3 regions of the Nocardiopsis sp. NPDC058631 genome follow, and region 2 is predicted to be linked to each of the others. Evidence: predicted binding sites of a transcription regulator. Region 2 holds the regulator's gene; each other region holds the start of a gene.
The links. Region 2 encodes HrcA, which represses chaperone genes, less so after heat shock. Its sites were predicted from a motif close to TTGGCACTCTCNNNNNGAGAGTGCCAA; they were not measured.
Positions count from the first base shown of each region.

Region 1: the regulator HrcA is predicted to act here: its motif matches at 2,851-2,877, upstream of groES (co-chaperone GroES).
Region 3: the regulator HrcA is predicted to act here: its motif matches at 2,197-2,223, upstream of ACFWTE_RS20520 (FmdB family zinc ribbon protein).

Region 1 is NZ_JBHXQY010000011.1:51,053-58,134, reverse strand. Features, by position in the region: gene ACFWTE_RS06340 (sigma-70 family RNA polymerase sigma factor) at 1-483, opposite strand, end outside; gene groL (chaperonin GroEL) at 691-2,298, opposite strand; gene groES (co-chaperone GroES) at 2,413-2,724, opposite strand; gene ACFWTE_RS06325 (SAM-dependent methyltransferase) at 3,018-4,316, shown strand; gene ACFWTE_RS06320 (hypothetical protein) at 4,688-6,862, shown strand.
Region 2 is NZ_JBHXQY010000096.1:8,761-15,842, reverse strand. Features, by position in the region: gene ACFWTE_RS24510 (DUF4870 domain-containing protein) at 1-1,020, opposite strand, end outside; gene ACFWTE_RS24505 (DUF3097 domain-containing protein) at 1,227-2,066, opposite strand; gene hrcA (heat-inducible transcriptional repressor HrcA) at 2,242-3,255, shown strand; gene dnaJ (molecular chaperone DnaJ) at 3,260-4,402, shown strand; gene ACFWTE_RS24490 (16S rRNA (uracil(1498)-N(3))-methyltransferase) at 4,399-5,136, shown strand; gene ACFWTE_RS24485 (hypothetical protein) at 5,263-6,006, opposite strand; gene ACFWTE_RS24480 (SigE family RNA polymerase sigma factor) at 6,003-6,533, opposite strand; gene ACFWTE_RS24475 (histidine triad nucleotide-binding protein) at 6,868-7,082, shown strand, end outside.
Region 3 is NZ_JBHXQY010000065.1:24,026-31,107, reverse strand. Features, by position in the region: gene glp (gephyrin-like molybdotransferase Glp) at 1-51, opposite strand, end outside; gene galU (UTP--glucose-1-phosphate uridylyltransferase GalU) at 171-1,109, opposite strand; gene ACFWTE_RS20525 (5-formyltetrahydrofolate cyclo-ligase) at 1,312-1,944, shown strand; gene ACFWTE_RS20520 (FmdB family zinc ribbon protein) at 2,242-2,640, shown strand; gene cpaB (Flp pilus assembly protein CpaB) at 2,749-3,399, shown strand; gene ACFWTE_RS20510 (MscL family protein) at 3,494-3,898, shown strand; gene ACFWTE_RS20505 (D-alanyl-D-alanine carboxypeptidase family protein) at 4,006-5,112, opposite strand; tRNA gene ACFWTE_RS20500 (tRNA-Arg) at 5,530-5,602, shown strand; gene ACFWTE_RS20495 (MsnO8 family LLM class oxidoreductase) at 5,827-6,798, shown strand; gene ACFWTE_RS20490 (hypothetical protein) at 6,914-7,082, shown strand, end outside.

The DNA.
Region 1 (7,082 bases), on a different contig from region 2:
CTCGGGCAGCTCGTCCAGAAGTTCCCTCGCGCGCTGGGCCTCGATCACCCGCACCGCCGACTCCTCCGGCCCCGGGCCGTCGTCGGCCTGCTCGGGCACCGCGTCGGTGGGCACCGTCTCCACCCTGCCCGCGACACGCAGGGTGTCGGCGACCTTGTGGGCGGCGATCCCGAACACGAAGGCCGCGAAGGGCCGGCCCCGGTCCTGGTAGCGCGGTACCGCCGAGAGCAGGGCGATGCACACTTCCTGCGCCACGTCGTCGGAGTGGTGGGCCAGGCCCGAGACCCGGGCGAGGCGCGCGTGGCAGTACCTCACCACCATGGGCCGGACCTCGCGCAACAGCGAGTCCATGGCCCCGTCGTCCCCCCGGACCGCGAGCGACCCCAGATGGTTCAATCCTGTCTCGCGGGCCGCGGAGTCCGCCTGCCCGTGCGTTCTTGGCCGCTGCGCGGTAGCGCCCCCCCGGGCGCCTGCATCCGTCACGTTAGGAATGATGCCCCCACTGCGGGACCCAACCGCTCCAATCACCAACTACGGAATGGTTACGTTTTGGGAAAATCGTCCGAAAACGCCACCCACTCCAGAGTGAAAGGTGGGATACGCGTGGTAGTGCGCGGGGGCGGGACACTGTCGTGTCCCGCCCCCGGGCCGAGCTCACGCCGGGCCCGTCACCGGGCCTGCGGCGCGTGGTCAGTGACCGTGGCCGTGGCCGTGGTCGTCCGCGTCGTCCTCGGGCTTGTCCACCACCAGGACCTCGGTGGTCAGGAGCATGCCCGCGATGGACGCGGCGTTCTGGACGGCCGAACGGGAGACCTTGACCGGGTCGATGATCCCCTCGGCGGCCAGGTCGCCGTAGGTGCCCTTGGCCGCGTTGTAACCGTGGCCGACCTCCAGCTCGGAGATGCGGTGGGTCACGACGTAGCCCTCGGCGCCCGCGTTCTCCGCGATCCACCGGGCGGGCTCGACCAGGGCGCGGCGCACGATCGCCACACCGGTGGCCTCGTCGCCGGTCAGGCCGAGGTCGTCCAGGGCGGAGGCCGCGTGCACCAGGGAGGCGCCGCCACCGGCGACGATGCCCTCCTCGATGGCCGCGCGGGTCGCCGAGATGGCGTCCTCCAGGCGGTGCTTCTTCTCCTTGAGCTCCACCTCGGTGGCGGCACCGACGCGCAGGACGGACACGCCGCCCGCGAGCTTGGCCAGACGCTCCTGGAGCTTCTCGCGGTCCCAGTCGGAGTCGCTCGCCTCGATCTCCTTGCGGATCTGGCGGACGCGGTCGTCGATCTCGGACTGCTCGCCTGCACCGTCCACGACCGTGGTCGCGTCCTTGGTGATGACGGTGCGGCGGGCGCTGCCCAGCGCGTCGAGGTCGGCGTTCTCCAGGGTCAGGCCGACCTCCTCGGCGATGACCTGGCCGCCGGTGAGGACGGCGATGTCCTGGAGCATGGCCTTGCGGCGCTCACCGAAGCCGGGTGCCTTGACGGCGGCCACGTTGAGCGTGCCCCGGATCTTGTTGAGCACCAGGGCGCCCAGCGCGTCGCCGTCGATGTCCTCGGCGATGATCAGGAGCGGCTTCTTGCTCTGGACGACCTTCTCCAGCAGGGGCAGCAGCTCGTTGAGGCTGCTGATCTTCCCCTGGTTGATCAGGATGAGGGCGTCCTCCAGCACCGCCTCCTGGCGGTCGCCGTCGGTGACGAAGTAGGGCGAGACGTAGCCCTTGTCGAACTGGAGGCCCTCGGTGAAGTCGAGGTCCATCCCGAAGGTGGGGGCCTCCTCCACCGTGATGACGCCGTCCTTGCCGACCTTGTCGAACGCCTCGGCGATCAGGTCGCCGATCTGGGCGTCCTGGGCGGAGTTGGTCGCCACGTAGGCGATGTCCTCACGCTCCTCGACGGGGCGGGCGCGCTCCAGGAGGATCTCGGAGACGCGGGCGGCCGCGGCGTCGATGCCCTTCTTGAGGGAGAGCGGGGACCCGCCGGAGGTGACGCTGCGCAGCCCCTCGCGGACGAGGGCCTGGGCCAGGACGGTCGCGGTGGTGGTGCCGTCACCGGCGGCGTCGTTGGTCTTGGTGGCGACCTCCTTGACCAGCTGGGCGCCCAGGTTCTCGTAGGGGTCGTCCAGCTCGATCTCACGGGCGACGGTCACACCGTCGTTCGTGATGGTGGGGGCACCGAACTTCTTGTCGATGACGACGTTGCGGCCGCGCGGGCCGAGCGTCACCTTGACGGCGTTGGCGAGGCGGTCGACGCCCCGTTCGAGGGCACGACGGGCGTCGTCCTCGAACTCCAGGATCTTCGGCATGTGGGTGCTTCCTCTTGAGGCTGGTCGAAAAGGAGCATCCCGCCCCGCCCGGCGATATGCCGACCGGTGCGGGATGCCTGGCTCCGAGCCCGGCGGACCGGGCCCCGTCGAGACCTACTTCTCGACGACCGCGAGCAGGTCGCGGGCGGAGAGGACCAGGTACTCCTGGCCGTCGTACTTGACCTCGGTGCCGCCGTACTTGCTGTAGAGGACGACGTCGCCGACCTTGACGTCGAGCGGGATGCGCTTGTCGCCCTCGTCGTCCCAACGGCCGGGACCCACGGCGAGGATCTCGCCCTCCTGGGGCTTCTCCTTGGCGGTGTCCGGGATGACCAGACCGGAAGCGGTGGTCTGCTCGGCCTCCAGCGTCCTGACCACGACGCGGTCCTCGAGCGGCTTCAACACGGTCTTGGTGGCGGTCGACACGGTGTGACCTCCCCCTTCAAAGTTGCGGTGTACTGGCTCCGGCCCGTGCTGATGCACGGACCGACTGCGAAAAAGGGGCGACAGAGGCGGCCTGTCGTCGCGGGTGCCAGACCGGCGTCGTCGCGATTAGCACTCTACCCCCGAGAGTGCCAGAATGGAAATGAGAACGTGACCCCCGGTCAGGGAGTTCCGCCGGGCGCCCCGCTCCGCCGACCGCGCCGTGGCGCCCCGCGGGCCCCGCGGGGCAGGGGGCCGCTCCTCGCCGACCGCTCTTCGACGCTTGAGGGGAACCCATGCGCGTGCCCGCCTTCGAGGCGCTGCTCACCGACGCGGGCCGGGAGGTGCTGGCGGACGTCGATCCGGGGAGCGCCGTCCGGGACCAGCTGGGAGCGGCGTCCCTGCTGCGCGCCGACCCCCGTGTGGCCGCCCTCGCACCCGACCTACCCGTCTCGGAGCTCGTGAACGCGCTCCTGACCCAGGTTTCCCTCCGCGAGCGCGGCCGGGCCAAGTTCGGCGACCGCGCCGGGCGGATGTTCTTCACCCCGAACGGCCTGGAGCAGTCCACCCGGCGCGTGGTGGCCGACTACCGGGCGGATCGGACGGCGGCGGTGGCCGGGGCGGTGCCGGAGGGCGGCGTCGCGGGCGACCTGTGCTGCGGGATCGGCGCCGACCTGCTGGCGCTGGCCGGTCGCGGCGTCCCGGTGGAGGGTGTGGACTCCGATCCGCTGACGGTGGCGGTGGCCCGCGCCAACATCGAGGCCCTGGGCCTGTCCGGCCTGGCCCGGGTCCGCGAGGGCGAGGCCGACGCGGCCGCGGTGGGCCGCTACCCGCTGTTGTTCTGCGACCCGGCGAGACGGGGCGGGCGCGGCCGGGTCTTCGATCCCGCCGCCTACTCCCCTCCGTGGGACGTGGCGACGGAGCTCGCGGAGGGTGCGGACGCCGCGTGCCTGAAGGCGGCGCCCGGCATCCCGCACGAGGTCCTGCCCGGCGGTGCGACGGCGGAGTGGATCTCGGTGGACGGCGAGCTGAAGGAGACGGCGCTGTGGTTCGGCGCCCTGGCCGGGGACGCCGCGGAGGGCGGGCCCCGCGCGTCGGGCGTGCGCCGGCGGGCGACGGTCCTGCACGAGCGGGAGGGGCTCCTGGCCCGCGAGGGGGCGGTCGCCCACCTGGACGCGGACCCGGGCCTGGGGCCGGCTCCCGTGGCCCCGGCGCGGCGCTACCTGTACGACCCCGACCCGGCCGTGGTGCGGTCGCACCTGGTGGCGGAGGCCGCCGCCCGGGTGGGCGGGGCGCTGCTGGACGAGCGGATCGCGTACTTCACCGCGGACACGGCGGCCGTGTCCCCGCTGTGGCGGGTGCTGGAGGTGGTGGAGGTGCTGCCGTTCTCGTTGAAGCGTCTGAGGTCTGCGGTGCGTGCACTGGACGCCGGAACGGTAACGATCAAGAAACGCGGATCGGCGGTGGACACGGAGAAGCTGCGCCGCGATCTGCGGGCCTCCGGTCCGGAGTCGGTGACGGTCGTCCTCACCAGGATCGGCGACCGGCCCTTCTGCCTGCTGTGCCGCGAGGTGGACCCCGCCTCCTCGGGGTGATCCGACGGCGGCGCCCGCGCCTGCCGCCTGCCCGATGGCGGGGGGAAGGACCCCATATCGTTACCTCTCTCACCCAGATCTTTCGCCCTCCCCTGGGGGCGGAGGAGCCCCGGTCGTTAAACTGGCGACCGCTGAAGTCTTTTCCTTCTCATGGATTCACCCGGAAGGCTCATGGGGGTGGCCTGTCCCGAGTTTCGGTCAGTTCCCTGACCCTGTCTCGGACATATACGGAAAGTCACACTCCAGTCACGAAGGGCCGGTAACCGCCGCGGGAGCGCCGCCCGCCCGGGGACCATCGAGAACCCGACCCGTCCGGAACCCTCCACTCCCCCGTATGGGCACGGGAGCGCCAGAACCAAAGGAGCACCTCGGTGGAACAGACCAACCACAACTTCCTCAACGCGGGAGGTCAGTCCGGTGTCTCCGACCGGATGCGCGACCTGCTCTCCCAGGCCGCACAGGAGCACGTCTCCGAGCAGAAGTCGCAGGGCGCGGTCAGCGAGGAGGTGCGCCAGCGCCTCGAAGGGATGGAGTGGCTGCTCCGCGAGCTGCGCGAGCGCGAGCTCACCTCCCTCGCCGAGGCCGTCACCACGGTCAACGGACGCATCGACGACTTCCTGGCCCGCCCGCCGGAGTGGGCCGAGACCCTCGCCGAGCACATAGAGGTCGTCGGGCAGCAGGTCAAGCCGCTGTCGGACATGCCGACCCTGCGGGCCGACACCCAGCGCATCGCCGGCCACCTGGACACCACTCTCACCCGCCTCGAACGGCTGGCCGAGAACGGGAACCGGACAGCCGACCAGGTCACCGACCTCGGTGAGCGCCTGAACGGTCTGAGCGAGACCGTGGGCTCGCGCCTGGACGCCCTCGACACCGCCCTCGCCTCCCTCACCGCCAAGACCGAGGCCGTCGAGGCGTCGCTGTCCGCGCTGTCGGAGGTCTCCGGGGAGAGGCACGAGGCCGTCGTCACCGCGCTGGCCGAGAGCCGTACCGAACTCTCCGGTTCCCTGACCGAAAGCCGTACCGAGCTGGCCGAGGCGCTGGCCGCCGGGCGGACCGAGATCACCGCGGCCGTCGAGGCCGGGCGCGAGAGCCTGGAGGGCGCCCTCGCCGAGAGCCGTGAGGCCCTCACCGCCGCCGACACCCGCCTGGGCGAGACCGTCACCGCCAAGGTCGAGGAGACCTCCGTCGAGCTGCGCGCGTTCGCGCAGGAGCGGGCCACCGAGCTGCGCACCGCCGTGGAGGAGCGCACGGCCGAGCTGCGCACCTCCCTGGAGGAGCGCACCGCGGAGCAGCACGAGGCGCTACTGGCCCGTCTCCAGGAGAACACCGGCGAGCTGGGCGAGCGCACCACCGCCCTGGCCGGGGAGCTCACCGCCCTGGCGTCCGCGTCCGGCGAGCGCCACGAGGCGCTGGCCGGGAAGCACGAGAAGCTGACCGCCAAGGTCACCGAGAGCGTCGGCTACCTCAGCACCCAGGCCGAGGAGAACCACGCGGAGGCCACCGCCGCCGTCGCCGACGTCACGGGGTCGCTCGCCAAGCTGCGGGAGAACCACGAGTCGTCGCTCGCCGAGCTGCGCGCCCACCTGCGCCAGCGCCTGGCCGGTCTCAGCGAGGAGATGGAGCTGGGCCGGACCGAGACCCGGGAGCAGGCGGAGGCCGCGTCCGAGCGGCTGGGCGAGGCGCTGGCCGAGCGCACCGACGCCCTGGGCGCGCGGATCTCCGAGGACTCCGAGCGGGTCACCGCCGGGTTCGCGCAGCTGCGCGAGTTCGTGCAGGAGTCCGGCACCACGCTGTCCGCGGAGACCGAGGACCGGCACCGGACGCTGACCGAGGCGCTCACCGGGCAGGTCGAGTCGCACCGCAGCGCGCTGGACGAGCGCCTGGAGCGCCAGCGCGAGGCCCTGACGGGCAAGGTCGACAACCACCTCTCGCAGATCACCGGCAAGGTGGACCACGAGCTGGGTCGCCTGACCGACCGGTTCGACAGCTTCGAGGGGCACTTCGAGGGCAGCTTCGAGTCCGTCGAGGGCAAGATCGACCGCATCGACGGCCGGATGGACGGTGTCAACGGCCGCCTGGACGGCGTGGACGGCCGGCTCAACGGCGTCGAGGGCCAGTTCGAGGGTGTCAGCGGGCACTTCGACGGCGTGGACGGCCGCATGGAGGCCATCGACGACCGGCTGGAGGCGCTCAACCAGCGGCTCAACCAGCTGCCGCAGACCATGGAGGTCAGCGAGCTGCACCGCCGCCTGACCGACCTGGTCGACCGGCCGCAGCTGGACCACTCCGGCAAGCTGGACGAGATCGACGAGCACGTCACCTCGGCGGTGGGCCCTGTGCTGCGCGAGCTCAAGCAGCGTCCGGACCGCCACGAGTTGGAGGAGACCGTCACCGAGGCGGTCGAGAACTCGCACGACGACATCACCAAGCGGTTCTCGTCCCTGGAGGAGACGGTGCTCGCCCTGGCCGAGGCGCTGCTGCGCCCGGGCCGGGACGGCAAGAAGAAGCGCCGCCGTGACGAGGACGAGGACGACGACGAGTAGCGCGCGGGGCGGGGACGGCGGGTAGGCCGACTGACCGCAGCCGAGGAGGGCCGGGGCGCCGTGGGCGTCCCGGCCCTCCCGCGTGGTCGGGCCCGGTGTCCTCCCGGGGTGGGGCGAACCAAGTAAACCCGGAAGGGGCAGCGCCACCCCTGAGCCCGTCGCGAACCGCTGAGAGGCGCTGATCCCTCCCCTGCCGGTTGCGGTCCGGTGAACCCGCTGC
Region 2 (7,082 bases):
GGCGAAGATGTACGGGATCAGCAGTGTGATCTGGAAGTTCGCCGCCTCCGAGGCGTGGTGGCGCACGAACGGCGACTGGTTGCGCTTGGCGAGGTAGACCGCCAGCGGCGGAATCCAGCCGAAGCAGGCGATCACGAAACCCGACAGGTGGGCGAGCATGGCCACCAGCGTGCTGTTGTCGTTCCCCTGCGCGGGAGGCTGCGGCTGGCCGTAGGCGCCGGGGTGCTGCGGCTGCTGCGGCTGGCCGTAGGCATGCGGCTGCTGGGCGTGGTCGGGCTGCGGGACGTACCCCTGCTGCGCGCCCGCGGGCTGACCGTAGGGCTGCTGGGGCTGTGGGGGCTGCCCGTAGGGCGGCTGCGGGCCGGGCTGGTGGCCTTGCTCGGGCTGGGGCGCGTACGGCGACTGGGAGCCCGGGGGCTGCCCGTACCCGGGTTGGGGCGGCTGCCCGTATGCGGGCTGCGCGCCGGACGGCTGTCCGTGGGAGGGCTGCTCGGCACCCGCGCCGGGAGGGGCGAAACCGGGCTGGCCGTAGGGCTGCTGGGGCTGTGGGGGCTGCCCGTAGGGCGGCTGCGGGCCGGGCTGGTGGCCTTGCTCGGGCTGGGGCGCGTACGGCGACTGGGCGCCCGAGGGCTGGCCGTACGCCGGCTGTCCGCTGGACGGCTGGCCGTACCCCGGCTGGCCGTAGGGCTGCTGCGGGCCGGGCTGGTGGCCTTGCTCGGGCTGGGGCGCGTACGGCGACTGGGCGCCCGGGGGCTGCCCGTACCCGGGTTGGGGCGGCTGCCCGTACGAGGGCTGTGCGCCCGAGGGCTGCCCGTAGGGCGGCTGCGGGCCGGGCTGGTGGCCCTGCTCGGGCTGGGGCGCGTACGGCGACTGCGCGTCCGAGGGCTGGTCGTATCCCGCCTGGGGCGGTCGGCCCTCGTCCTGCCGGCCGTACTCCTGCTGCCCGCCGTCCGGCTGCTGGGGCTGCCGGTCCTGGTCGGGGTCCTCCGGGGACGGGGGGTTCGTCGGGGTCTCGCTCATGCTCTTCCTTGGCTCCGCTGGTGAGTGGCGGTTCTTGTACTTTCGCTCTGTACCGACGACCGCGCAGGGCCGGAGGCGGGCGACCGCGGCCCCGGACACCGGGTGCCCGGACCGCGCCCTGGGCAGAATCCTAGGTCCTGGGGCCGCACCACCGCGAAAACGGCCCCGTCAGGGGCAGGCACCCTACTGTGACGCGACGGCACGTCCTAGGGTTCGTCCGGGTGGGGTCCCGTGACGAAGTCGATGAGCTCCTCCACACGTCCGAGCAGGGACGGCTCCAGATCAGCATAGGTACCGACCGATCCGAGGATCCGGCGCCACGCCTCACCGGTCTCCAGCCGCCACCCCAGGGCCTCGACGACGCCCTCCTTCCAGGGGCGGCCGCGCGGAACCTCGGGCCAGGCCGTGATCCCCACGGCGGCGGGCCGCACGGCCTGCCAGACGTCGACGTAGGGGTGGCCGGCCACCAGTACGTGCTCCGCGCGCACCCGCTCGGCGATCCGGCTCTCCTTGGAACCCGGGACCAGGTGGTCCACGAGGACCCCGAGGCGGCGTCCCGGACCGGGGGAGAAGTCCGCCACGATCGAGGGCAGGTCGTCGACGCCCTCCAGGAACTCGACGGCGATCCCCTCGACGCGCAGGTCGTGTCCCCAGACCTTCTCCACGAGCTCGGCGTCGTGCACGCCCTCCACGTAGATCCGGCTCCCGCGGGCCGTACGCGCGGCGGCGCCGGGCACCGCCACCGAACCGGAGGCGCTGCGCAGGGGCCCCCTCGGCGCCGCGGCCGGGCGCACCAGGGTCACAAGTTTCCCGTCGAGCAGGAAGGCGGCCGGGCCGAGGTCGAAGACCCTGCGGCGGCCGGCGCGGTCCTCCAGCGTCACACTGGACTTGTCCCAGGTCAAAACTGCTCCGCAGAACGCCTGGTCGGCGTCCTCCACGACCAGGTCCCGCCTCAGGGGGACCTCGCGTACGGCACCCTTGCGGGGCAGCCGCCAGTCGTCGGCGAGTACGTCGCGGCCGTAGCGGCCGGTTCCCTTGGTAGCCACGGTCGTGCAGTCTAGTGGGGGAGGGTGTCGGTTCACCCGTGCCGTGGCGCACGTCGCCGCACCGGAGGGAAGATCGGGCGTGCCCACCGGCGTTACTACCGGCGGGTACCCGTCCGGGTTTGCGGTCGGGCATAGAATTGGCACCGAGGAACCCGGAGTGCCAGGAGGTGGCGAGTTGCTGGACGAGCGCAAGCTCGCTGTCCTGCGCGCGGTCGTGGAGGACTTCGTCAACACGAACGAACCCGTGGGATCCAGGGCACTGGCCGATCGGCACAGGCTCGGGGTCTCCCCCGCGACCATTCGCAACGACATGGTCGCGCTGGAGGAGGACGGGTACATCGCCCAGCCCCACACCAGCGCGGGACGCGTCCCGACCGACAAGGGGTACCGGCTCTTCGTCGACCGGCTCTCCTCGGTCAAGCCCCTGTCGGCGCCGGAGCGTCGCGCCATCGAGTCCTTCCTCGCCGGAGCGGTGGACCTGGACGAGATCGTCGCCAGGACGGTGCGGCTCCTCGCCCAGCTCACACGCCAGGTCGCGATCGTGCAGTACCCCTCGCTGACCCGGTCGTCGGTCCAGCACGTCGAGCTGGTCCCCCTCGGGGGCCAGCGGGTCATGATGGTCGTGATCACCGACACTGGCAGGGTCGAACAGCGCGTCATCGACGGACTCGGAGAGGTCAACGGGACCGCGGTCCACGACCTGCGCTCCATGCTCAACCGCGCCATCTCCGGGCTGCACCTCGGAGAGGTGCCCGACGCTGTGGAGGACCTGCCCGCGCAGGTCCCGCCCGAACACCGCCGGATGGCGGTGGCCGTCCTCTCCGTCCTGTTGGAGAGCCTCGTCGAACGGCACGAGGAGAAGATCGTCCTCGCGGGGACGGCCAACCTCGCCGCCGTGGACTTCGCCGCCAGCCTGAGGGACGTCCTGGAGGCGCTGGAAGAGAACATGGTCCTCATCCGTTTGCTGGGTGAGGCGAAGGACCCGTCAATGCTCACGGTGCGCATCGGCGCGGAGAACTTCCACGAGGGTCTCCGGTCCACCTCCATCGTCTCGGCCGACTACGGTGTGGGAAACCAGTCGCTCGCCAAGATCGGTGTTGTGGGACCCACCCGGATGGACTATCCGGGAACAATGGGAGCGGTACGCGCCGTGGCTCGGTATGTCGGACAGATTTTGGCAGGACAGTAACTCAGTGGCCAGAGACTATTACCAGGTTCTCGGGGTGCGTCGCGACGCGTCCAAGGACGAGATCAAGAAGGCGTACCGGAGGCTCGCACGCGAGCTCCATCCGGACATCAACCCTGACCCCGCCACCCAGGAGCGCTTCAAGGAGGTGACCCAGGCCTACGAGGTCCTCTCCGACGAGAACAAGCGTCGGATGTTCGACATGGGTCAGGACCCCTACGCTCCCGGCGGTGGCGGCGCGGGAGGCTTCGGTGGCGGCGCGGGCGGTTTCGCCTTCGACGACATCATGAACGCCTTCTTCGGCGGCGGTCAGCCCGGCGGGCGTGGCCCCCGGGACCGGGTCCGGCGCGGTCGCAGCATCAAGATCCGTGTCGAGCTGGACCTGGCGGAGACCGCGTTCGGGGTCAGCAAGGAGATCACCTTCCCCACCGCGATCCTGTGCGAGACGTGCCAGGGCGAGGGGACCGCGGCCGGTTCGCACCGCACCACGTGCGAGATGTGCCACGGTCAGGGCGAGGTCTCCCAGGTCACCCGCTCCTTTCTGGGTCAGGTCATGACCTCCCGCCCCTGCCCGCAGTGCTCGGGCCAGGGCTCGGTCATCACCAACCCGTGCGGCGACTGCGCGGGGGAGGGCCGGGTACGCGAGAAGGTCACCCGGACCGTCAAGATCCCCGCGGGCGTCGACGACGGCACCCGGATCCAGCTCGCGGGTGAGGGCGAGGTCGGCCCCAACGGCGGACCCCGCGGCGACATCATCCTGGAGATCCTTCAGCGACCCCACCCGACCTTCGAGCGGCGGGGCGACGACCTGCAGTGCACGGTGACCGTCCCCATGACGGCCGCCGCGCTGGGCGCGTCCTTCGCCTTCGACACCCTCGACGGGACCGAGAACATCGACCTGCGTCCGGGTACCAACTCCGGCCACGTCATCACCCTGTCCAACAAGGGCGTCACCCACCTGGACGGGGGAGGGCGGGGCGACCTGCGCATCCGCGTCGACGTCGAGACCCCGGGCAAGCTGGACGAGGAGCAGGAGAACCTGCTCCGCAAGTTCGCCGAGCTGCGCGGCGAGGACCAGTCCCCGGGCCGGTTCAGCCCCGGGCACGGCGGCCTCTTCGCCAAGCTCCGTGACGCCTTCGGCGCCAAGTGACACCGCCGGTCTTCCTGGTCGGGACCGCCGAACTGGCGGCCGACCGGGTGACCGTGGGCGGTACCGAGGGGCACCACGCCGCGGTGGTACGGCGCATCAGGGAGGGTGAGACCGTCGACCTGTCCGACGGTCTCGGCCTGCGGGCCCGGTGCACCGTGTCCGCCGTGGGCAGGGACCACATCGTCTGTGCGGTGGTGGAGCGCAGCGAGGAACCCGCGCCCCGCCCCCGCCTGACCGTCGTCCAGGCACTTCCCAAGGGGGACCGCGGCGAACTGGCCGTGGAGATGATGACCGAGGCGGGGGTCGACACGGTCGTGCCCTGGGCCGCTGAGCGCTCCGTCACCCGTTGGAAGGGCGACCGGGCGGTCAAGGCCCTGGCCAAGTGGCGCGCCACCGCCAGGGAGGCGGCCAAACAGGCCAGGCGGGTGCGGCTTCCCGAGGTCGCCGACCTCGCGGACCGGTCCGCCGTGGCCGCACTGCTGGCCGGGGCCGACCTGGGTGTGGTGCTGCACGAGGACGGGGCCACGCGCCTGGCCGACATGGACCTGCCCTCCGGGGAGGGGCCGGGCATCGTCGTCGTGGTCGGGCCCGAGGGAGGCTTCTCCGCCCCCGAACTCGACGCTTTCGACGGAGCGGGCGCCGTGCGGGCCCTGCTGGGGCCGAGCGTGCTGCGCACCTCCACCGCCGGGGTCGCCGCCCTGGCGGTGCTGCAGGCACGCACGGGACGCTGGTAGCCGACGACGGCAGCCGACCCCCGGGCCGCAGGGTCACGGGGCGCGGACCAGACGACGGATGAGGCGCCCGGGGGAAACCTCTCCCGGGCGCCTCATCCGTCGTGGCCGCCGTACGGGGCCGTCCTGTCAGTCCTCGGTCGTGGTCCGGTTGCCGCCGGTGTCGCCGCCGGCGCTGTCGGAACCACCGCCGGAAGCGTCCTCGTCGCCGCTGCCGCCCTCGTCCCCGTCACCGGCGCCGGGTGTCTCCCCGCCACCGCCACCGCCTCCGTTGTCATCCTCGTCGCCACCGCCGTCCTCGCCGTCGGTCGGCTCCTCGCTGGGCTCGCACCCGTCCGCGGCGGTGGGGTCCCGACCGTCCTCGGCCTCCTCCGACGCGGACGGTGAGGGCAGGGCGTCCTCCCCGGAAGGCGGGCACGCGGACGCGGACTCCACACCCTCCTCGGCCGGGTCCTTCTCCCGGTCGGGCCGGGGAGGGGTCTCCGGGCCCTCGGGGGGCTCCGACGACTGCTGCGTGGCGCCCTCGACGGAGTCGGAGGAGGGGTCGGAGGCAGCGACGCCGCCGCCGTCCTCGTCGTGCTTCGGGGGGGTGCCGTGGCGGTCGGCGCCCGCCGGGACGAACTCCAGCACCTGGTCGCGGACCTGGGGGCTGGACATGACCACCGAGGCGGCGATCATCACGGCTCCCGCGACCGCCGCCACCGGTCGTAGCCAGGGCAGACCGAACCAGGCGGCGCCCCGATTGCGGTCGGTGCGATCACGGATCAGGTTCAGGGCCTCCGGCGAGGGCGCGACCGCGTCCGCCTCGGAGCGGAGGACCTGGCGCAGCCGTTCCTCGAAGGCGTCGTTCGTCGGATCTGTCGGGCTGGTCATGTCGTCTGCTCCAGAACAGAGCGGAGCGAGGAGATGCCACGGGAGGTGTGGCTCTTCACCGCACCCCGGCTGATCCCCATCGCGTCCGCGATCTGCGCCTCTGACAGGTCGCCGTAGTACCTGAGCACGATGGCCTCTCGCTGACGGGTGGGTAGTTTGCGCAGAGCGCGGATGACCGCCTCCCGCTCCAGCAGGTTCAGGGCGCCGTGTTCGGCGCTGGGGGCGTCGGGTAGGGCCTTGGGTGCGTGCTTCTCCACCACCGCCCGGTGGCGGAGCACGGACCGGGCCTTGTTCACCACTGCCTGGCGGAGGTAGGACAGCGCCTTGTTCGGGTCGCGCAGGCGGCGCCACGCGGCGTGCATCGCGACGAACGAGTCCTGGACGACCTCTTCCGCGGTCGCGTGGTCGCGTACGAGAAGGGCTGCGAGCCGAACGAGCGGACGGTAGTGCTCCCTGTAGAGCTCCGTCACGGCGTGGTCGGCATCCCACTCCACCGAGCGTGGAGCCGTGGCAGCTCCGGCCACCATGGTTTCTGTCGTCACGTCAGTTCGACGCACACCCTTGTCGCGGGGTTTACGAAAGGGCATACCTCTTCTTTTCCAGGTAGACGCGCGTTTCAATCCGAACACGTGGGGACCAGGGCAGCGGTGGTGCTTTTCCGACGACCCGACGCGCACGGGTGAGAAGAGTATCGCGCCTGGGACGGAGACCGCCGCCGAACCGGCTTCCAGACAGGGCGGAAGGCGTCCCTCGGAAGGGCCGCCCACCACTCACCTGCGGCATCATGGTCCCGGACAATTCCCGGACGGCGGCCGTTCCGGCGGCCGCGAACACACCACGGACACACCAAGGAGGTTCGCGATGGCCCACGAGGACTGCCTCTTCTGCAAGATCGTGAAGGGAGAGGTGCCGGCCGAGATCGTCCACGAGGGCGAGCGGACCCTCGCCTTCCGCGACATCAACCCCCAGGCCCCCACACACGTACTCATCGTCCCGCGCGAGCACCACCCCGACGCGGCCGCGGCCGCCGCCACGGGCACCGGCCTGCTGGACCGGATCATCAGCGACGCCCACGA
Region 3 (7,082 bases), on a different contig from region 2:
GTCGGCGATGAGGGCCAGGACGTCGGCGACGTGCTGTTCGACGCTCTTCACGGGGGTTCCTCCGTTGTCGCGGTTCCTGGGGCGGAGCGTCTCCCCTCCCTCAGGAGGTGAGGCGCGTCCCATTGTCGCCACGTCCGGCACCGTGCGCGCCGCTCCCCCGCGCGACCGGGTCAGGAGCGCTCGGCGTCGTGGCGGTCGACGAAGTCGCGCAGCCACGGCAGGAGCTCGTCCGCGAGGTCGGGACGGCGGCAGGCGAAGTCCACCACCGTGCGGATGTAGTCGGCCTTGTTGCCCGTGTCGTAGCGGCGTCCGCGGAACAGGACGCCGTACACGGTCCCGCCGTCCTCGGGCTTGCGCCGGGCGAGTTCGCGCAGCGCGTCGGTCAGCTGGATCTCCCCTCCGCGTCCGGGCGGGGTCTCCTGCAGGACGGGGAAGACCGCCGGGTCGCAGACGTAGCGGCCGATGATCGCCCAACGGCTCGGGGCCTGCTCCGGCGCGGGCTTCTCGACCAGGTCGGTGACGGTGACGACATCCTCCTCGTCGGTGGGCTCGATGCCCGCGCACCCGTACAGGGAGACCTGCTCGGGCTCCACCTCCATGAGGGCGACGACGCTGCCCCCGCGCTGCTCCCTGACCTCGATCATGCGGCGCAGGAGGTCGGCGGACTCGATGAGGTCGTCGCCGAGCAGCACCGCGAACGGGTTCGCGCCCACGTGCGCCTCCGCGCACAGCACCGCGTGGCCGAGCCCCCGGGGCTCCCCCTGGCGGACGTAGTGGACCTGGGCGAGGTCGCTGGACTCGCGCACCGAACGCAGCCGCGCGTCCTCGCCCTTGGCCTCCAGCGCCTCCTCCAACTCGTAGGCCCGGTCGAAGTGGTCCTCGATGGAACGCTTGCTGCGTCCCGTGATCATCAGGACGTCCTTGAGCTCGGCGGCGACCGCCTCCTCCACGACGTACTGGATCGCGGGCTTGTCCACGATCGGCAGCATCTCCTTGGGCGTTGCCTTGGTCGCGGGCAGGAACCGCGTCCCCAGGCCGGCCGCGGGGACGACCGCCTTGGTGACGGGCGCGGATACCGGGGGTCGCTTGTGGTCGGATGCGTCGTTCATGTCGGCACTTTAGGACAGACTCCGACCGTCCCGGAGCCCCGACGCCCTGCCGGGTGTCAAGAAGTTCCCGCTCTTTCGGGAGAACGAGCGCAAAACGCCATCCCGAGTTCACCACCTGCGGCAGGACCCGCCGAGCCCGTCGGGCCGCCGCGTCGGTGACGGCCCCTCGCGGCTCCGGTCGGCCCGGTGCCACACTGGGCGCATGAACGGGACCGGTGGTGACGGGGAACCGTCGGAGAAGGACCGGCTGCGCGAGGGCTTCCTCGCGCGGCGGAGGGCGCGCGGCGCCGAGGAGCGCGCGCGGATCGGCTCAGCGGTCAGGGACACCCTGATGGGCCTCCCGTGGCTCGCCATGGGCGGAACCGTCGCGTGCTACTACTCCGTCGGCGGGGAACCCGACACCCGCAAGCTGGTGACGGCCCTGTGGAAGCGCGGCACGTACGTGCTGCTGCCCGTGTTCCTGCCCGGCGGCGAACTGGACTGGGCTGCCTTCGACGGGCCCGACAGCCTGGCCCCCGCCGGACACGGCCTCATGGAGCCCACAGGCCACCGCTACGGTCCCGGGGCGCCGGCCCGGGCGGACGCGGTGGTCTGCCCCGCCCTCGCCGTGGACGGGAAGGGGAACCGTCTGGGCCGCGGCGCGGGCTGCTACGACCGCGCGCTCGCGTACAAGGGGCCGCACAGTCCCGCGATCGCCCTGGTGCACGACGACGAGTTCGTGGATTCCCTGCCCGCCGAGCCGCACGACCGGCCGGTGGACGCCGTCCTCACGCCCGGTGGCGGGCTGCGCGTGCTCGGATCCGGGGTGTGGCCGGGAGGGCGCGGCCCCGCGTGACCCCGGCGCCCCGCACGGGCGCCGCCGGGGCGCCCGGCTCGGGACACCGGTTCTCCGGCACCGGGTCCGGCGTGTCGGGGCGGCGAGGGCGCGGACGGTACGGGCCCGTGGCCCCGGGGATTAACCGGACCGGACGGAGCGTTGTCGGTGGCGGTCGCGCCCCCGCGCCGTCACCGATCCGGCACCGGTCCCGCCGCCGTGCGCGTTCCGCGCCGGGTGCTGTCGCGGCCCCGGTCGGCGAGCGCGTACTATTTAGCAGTCAACGGGCGAGAGTGCCAGCAAGGAGGACCCGGAACAGTGCCTACGTACCAGTACGCGTGTACCGAGTGCGATGCCCAGATGGAGGTCGTGCAGAGCTTCAGCGATGACGCGCTGACCGTCTGCCCCGAGTGCGAGGGACGCCTGCGCAAGGTGTACTCCGCCGTCGGCATCGTCTTCAAGGGCTCGGGCTTCTACCGCACCGACAGCGGCAAGACCTCCAACAGCTCCGTCCTGACCGGGGCCAACGCCGGCTCCGGCGAAGGCAAGGACTCCGGCTCCTCCGAGTCCGGCGGCACCGCCTCCTCCGGTACGGACGCCAAGAGCTCCTCCACCGACTCCGGCTCCGGCTCCGGCTCCGGCTCCGGCTCCAAGGCGAGCAGCGGAACCGGCTCCGGTACCAGCACGGCCAGCAGCACCGCCGCCGCGGCCGGCTGAGCCGCGGGGCCGTTGACCGACGCAGCGCCGCCGAGTCCTCGGCGGCGCTCGGCACGTCCGGCCTGTGGACAACGGCCGATCGGCCCCGCCGCGGCCTAGCGTTGGACCATGACCAACGCACCACCCCCCTACCGGCACCGCAGGGCGCTCACCCGCCTGTTGGACCGGTACCGGCGCGCCGTCGCCGCCCTCCTCGCCGCCGCCGCGCTCCTCAGCGCCGTGCTGGCGGTACGCCCGCCCCCGGCGCCCACCGAACAGGTCCTCGTCGCCGCCCGCGACCTCGACGCCACGGCACCGCTCACCGCGCGCGACCTCACCCCCCGGCCCCTGCCCGCCGGCTCCGTCCCCGACGGCGCGCTGGAGTCCGGCACGGAGACGGCCGGACTGTCCCTCACGTCCCCGGTGCGCCGGGGCGAGGTGATCACCGACGCCCGCCTGGCCGACCCTCCCGCCCGCCCGTACGGACCCGGCCTGGTCGCCGTCCCCGTGCGGGTCTCGGACCCCGGGGCGGTCGGCCTCCTCTCACCCGGCAGCCGGGTGGACGTCCTCGCCGCGGGGAGCCCCGACGAGTTCGCCCCGGCTCGGGCGGGACCGGCCGTGGAGGTGGTCAGCGACCGTCCGGTCCTCGCCCTGCCCTCCGAGTCCGACCGGGGCGGCGAGGGCGGCGCGCTCATCCTCATCGCCGCCACGCCCGCGGAGGCCCGGAGCCTGGCGGGGCACTCCACCGCGTCGCGCCTGTCCATCACCATTCGCGGTTGACCGCCGACCTGTGGTGGTGAAAGCTGGCGGGCGCCGGTGCGCGCCCCCCGGACGCCCGGCGACCCCAACCACATCGAGTACGTAGGGCTGTTCCATGGAAGGCTTCAAGAAGTTCCTGTTCCAGGGAAACCTGGTGCAGCTGGCTGTCGCGGTCGTGATCGGCACGGTCTTCGCCAACCTCATCACCGCGTTCACCGAGGGGTTCATCACCCCGCTGATCGGGATCTTCGGCGGCATCCCCACGTTCGCCGACCTCTACTTCGAGATCAACGGCAGCCGCTTCATGTACGGCACGTTCGTCGACGCCCTGGTCTCGTTCCTGATCACCGCCGCGGTCCTGTACTTCCTCGTGGTCCTGCCGCTCGGCAAGCTCATGCAGAGGTTCGTCAAGGCCGAGGAGGCCACGACACGGCCCTGCCCCTACTGCTGCTCCGAGATCGACAAGAAGGCCATCCGGTGCTCCCACTGCACGAGTGAGGTCGCCGCGGAGACCGTCTGACCCCTACGCCGAGGGTTCCGCCCCTGCGCCACGGGTGCTCCCGAACGGCCGGGGGCCCGCCGGACACACGTCGGGGGCGGCCCGCACGGACCGCCCCCGGAACCAACTCAGCCGCCGTACTCCCAGTGCCAGGGCTCGAAGGGGCTGGACTTGGCCCAGGCGGGGTGGGTCCACCCGAAGTCCGCCCCGTTGGTCTCCATCCAGTTCCACCTTTCGGACCTGAAGTTCTGGATGCCGCAGCCGAGGTCGAGCGCCTGGCCCAGTCCGTGGTTACTCGTACCGGGTACAGCGGCGAACCCCGGAGCGACCTCGCCGTAGACACGGTTCTGGTTGGGCAGGTCGCGGTAGGCGCTGGTGATGCAGATGTTCTCGCCGTACTCGTCCACGTACCTCATGTTGAGTTCGAGGAAGGCGACGGCGGCGTCGGCGCGCAACTGCTTGTCGTCGTACAGGTCGCAGAGGGAGTTGCCCGGCAGCAGGCCGTTCGGCTGGCCGTCCGCGTTCGACGCGGCGGAGGCGTCACAGTCGGCTGCGGCCATGTAGGCCTCCGGGTCGATACCGCGCTCCTCCAGCTCCGCGGTGAGCTCGTTCGAGCTCTCCTCGGACTGCTCGCGCAGATTCTCGACCTCAGCGGCCAGCTCGACCTGTTCCAACTGCGTGGTGGTCTGGAGCTCCTGCGCCTGGCTCGCCAGATCGACCTGTTCCTCGCGCAGGTCGGTGGCCTCCTGGATCATCGCCTGGTTGTCCTCGGAGATCTTCGCCGCGTAGGACTGCGTCTGGAGGTCGTCGTCGAGCGTGCCCGACGTGAGCGTGGTGAGCATGCCACCGTCCGGCTGCTGGTAGAGGGCGCTGGCCAGGGCGGCCAGGGGCTCGCGCATCTCGCCGAGTTCGAGCTCGGTCTGCTGGAGCTCGTGGAGCGTCGAGACCAGCTCTTCCTGGGCGGCCTCCAGCTCCTCCTGTCGCTCGACGTAACGTTCAGTGCCCTCCTCCAGCTCCTGAGAGGCCGTCTCGGCCCGCTCACGGAACTCCTCCAGTCCAGCCTCGGCCGGGGCGAGCCCGCCGGAGTGGACGGGGACGACGAGCAGCGCGGTGACGAGCACGAGCGACAGTGCCTGGGCACACCGGGCGCGGTGGAACGTCGCGAATGCGGTCAGCGCTCCGCTGTTACCCGGTACGCGGGACCTGCGCCGCGCCGAATCAGAAATCAACGGCACGAATGATCCTCCGGCTGCTTTTCCTCGAACACCTACCCGTGACCGCAAGGAACGTACTACATGTCCACATGCGGACACACGGAACCGTTGCGCCGGAGGAGGCCGACCCGGTGCGGACCCGCGCCCGTCCCGCCGCCGTCTTCCCCGGCCTTCGGTGAAGTACCTGGTCATCACTGTGCGAGCCTCGCTCCGACCCGCCCTTCAGGGCGATCGGCGCGCATATCCGGCCATAACGCAACACGCGCCATGAACAACGTCACACCGCACCAGGACAACCAATCGTAGGTCAGCGTACTCCGCCATGCACGCAGAGTCCCCCAGTCACACCCCCGAAACGGCAACCGACACCCCATTCACCTCTATCCTGGGTTAGGCTTGGCCCGGCGGCGGGGCAACGCATACCTCCGTCAGACCCATGGCTCCATAGCTCAGGGGATAGAGCACCGCTCTCCTAAAGCGGGTGTCGCAGGTTCGAATCCTGCTGGGGCCGCCCCTGTGACCTGGGGTTTCTCTGATCAGAGAGACCCCAGGCCGATGGCCTGGTCTCAGTTCTCGGGTTGTCCCCATAACGCCTCTCCGATCCTCTCCACCGCTCCGCAGAACACGTTCGTCACTGGCGTGGATGTAGCGGGCGGTCCGTGACATCTGCGAGTGAGCCAGGATCTGTCGGATCGTGTCGGGGTCCACTCCCAGCACGGATGGAGTCAGGAACTGATGCGTGTTTCTCTGCTCGACCGCTCACGGACGCGCAGTGGCGAGTCCGACGCGGAGACGATCGCGACGACCGTCGAGAGAGCCGTACGTGCGGAGGAACTCGGCTTTCACCGGTTCTGGACCGCCGAGCACCACGCGGTCCCAGGCATCGCAAGCGCGGCTCCCACCGTGCTGCTCGCGGCGATCGGTGCCCGCACACGCAGCATCCGGCTGGGCACGGGCGGGATCATGGTCCCCAACCACAATCCGCTGGTGATCGCCGAGCAGGCGCTACTCCTGGAGGCGCTCTTCCCCGGCAGGGTCGACCTGGGGCTGGGTGGTTCGCTCGGCTTCACCGCTCCGATCCGACGGGCGCTCGGGCGAACCGTCCTGCACGAGGGCGAGTACCCGGCTGACGTGGAGAAGATCCGCCGGTATCTGAGTGGACGGGCCGAGATCACTGTCAGGCCCGGCGTCGAGCCTCCGCCCGTGTTCCTGCTCGCCGTCCAGGGCGGGCTGACCCTCGCCGCCGAACTGGGGCTTCCGGTGGTGATCGGAGGTCCGGTCCTTCGTGATGCGAGCAGAATCGCCGCGTACTTCCACGACTTCCGGCCGAGCCCGACCGCACCCGCTCCCTACCTGATGGTGAACGTGGACATCGCCGTCGCCGAGACCGAGGAGCGCGCCCGCGACCTGCTGCTGCCCGAAGCCTGGGCCTTCGCGGACTCGCGGGAGGTCGGGGAGTTCCGCGCGCTCCGCCCCGTCGAGGAGGTACGTCGACTGCTCGGCGAAACGAGCCGGGAGAGGAAGCTCAGGGCGGTGGACGACTGGATGGACTCCGCGATCGCCGGCGCCCCTGAGCAGGTGGCGGACTCACTCACCGGCCTCCTCAAGCGAACCGGTGGCTCCGAGGTTCTCGCGAACGTCAGCACCTACGACCGCGACGAGGTCAGGAGGACCGACGAGTTCCTCGCTTCGCTCCAGACCCCGTAAGAAGCCGCGTGTCCATTGGGGTGGGGCGGTCCGGTGTCCGGGAGGTCACCCCTGGGCGGCCCGGAGCTCACCTATCGCGTGGCCATCACCGGGGCCCACCGCCTAGGTTCTGACCATGCGCACCGTGTTCGTTTTTCCGGCGTCCGACCGAGTCGCGACCGTTGCCGCCCTCGACCGCCACCTGTCCCGGCACGGCGACGCGTGGAGCCTGGACGGCGCGCTCTACGTCGACGTGGACGACGAGCGGACCGGTCTGCTCTTCTCCGACTGGGATCCCGACGACG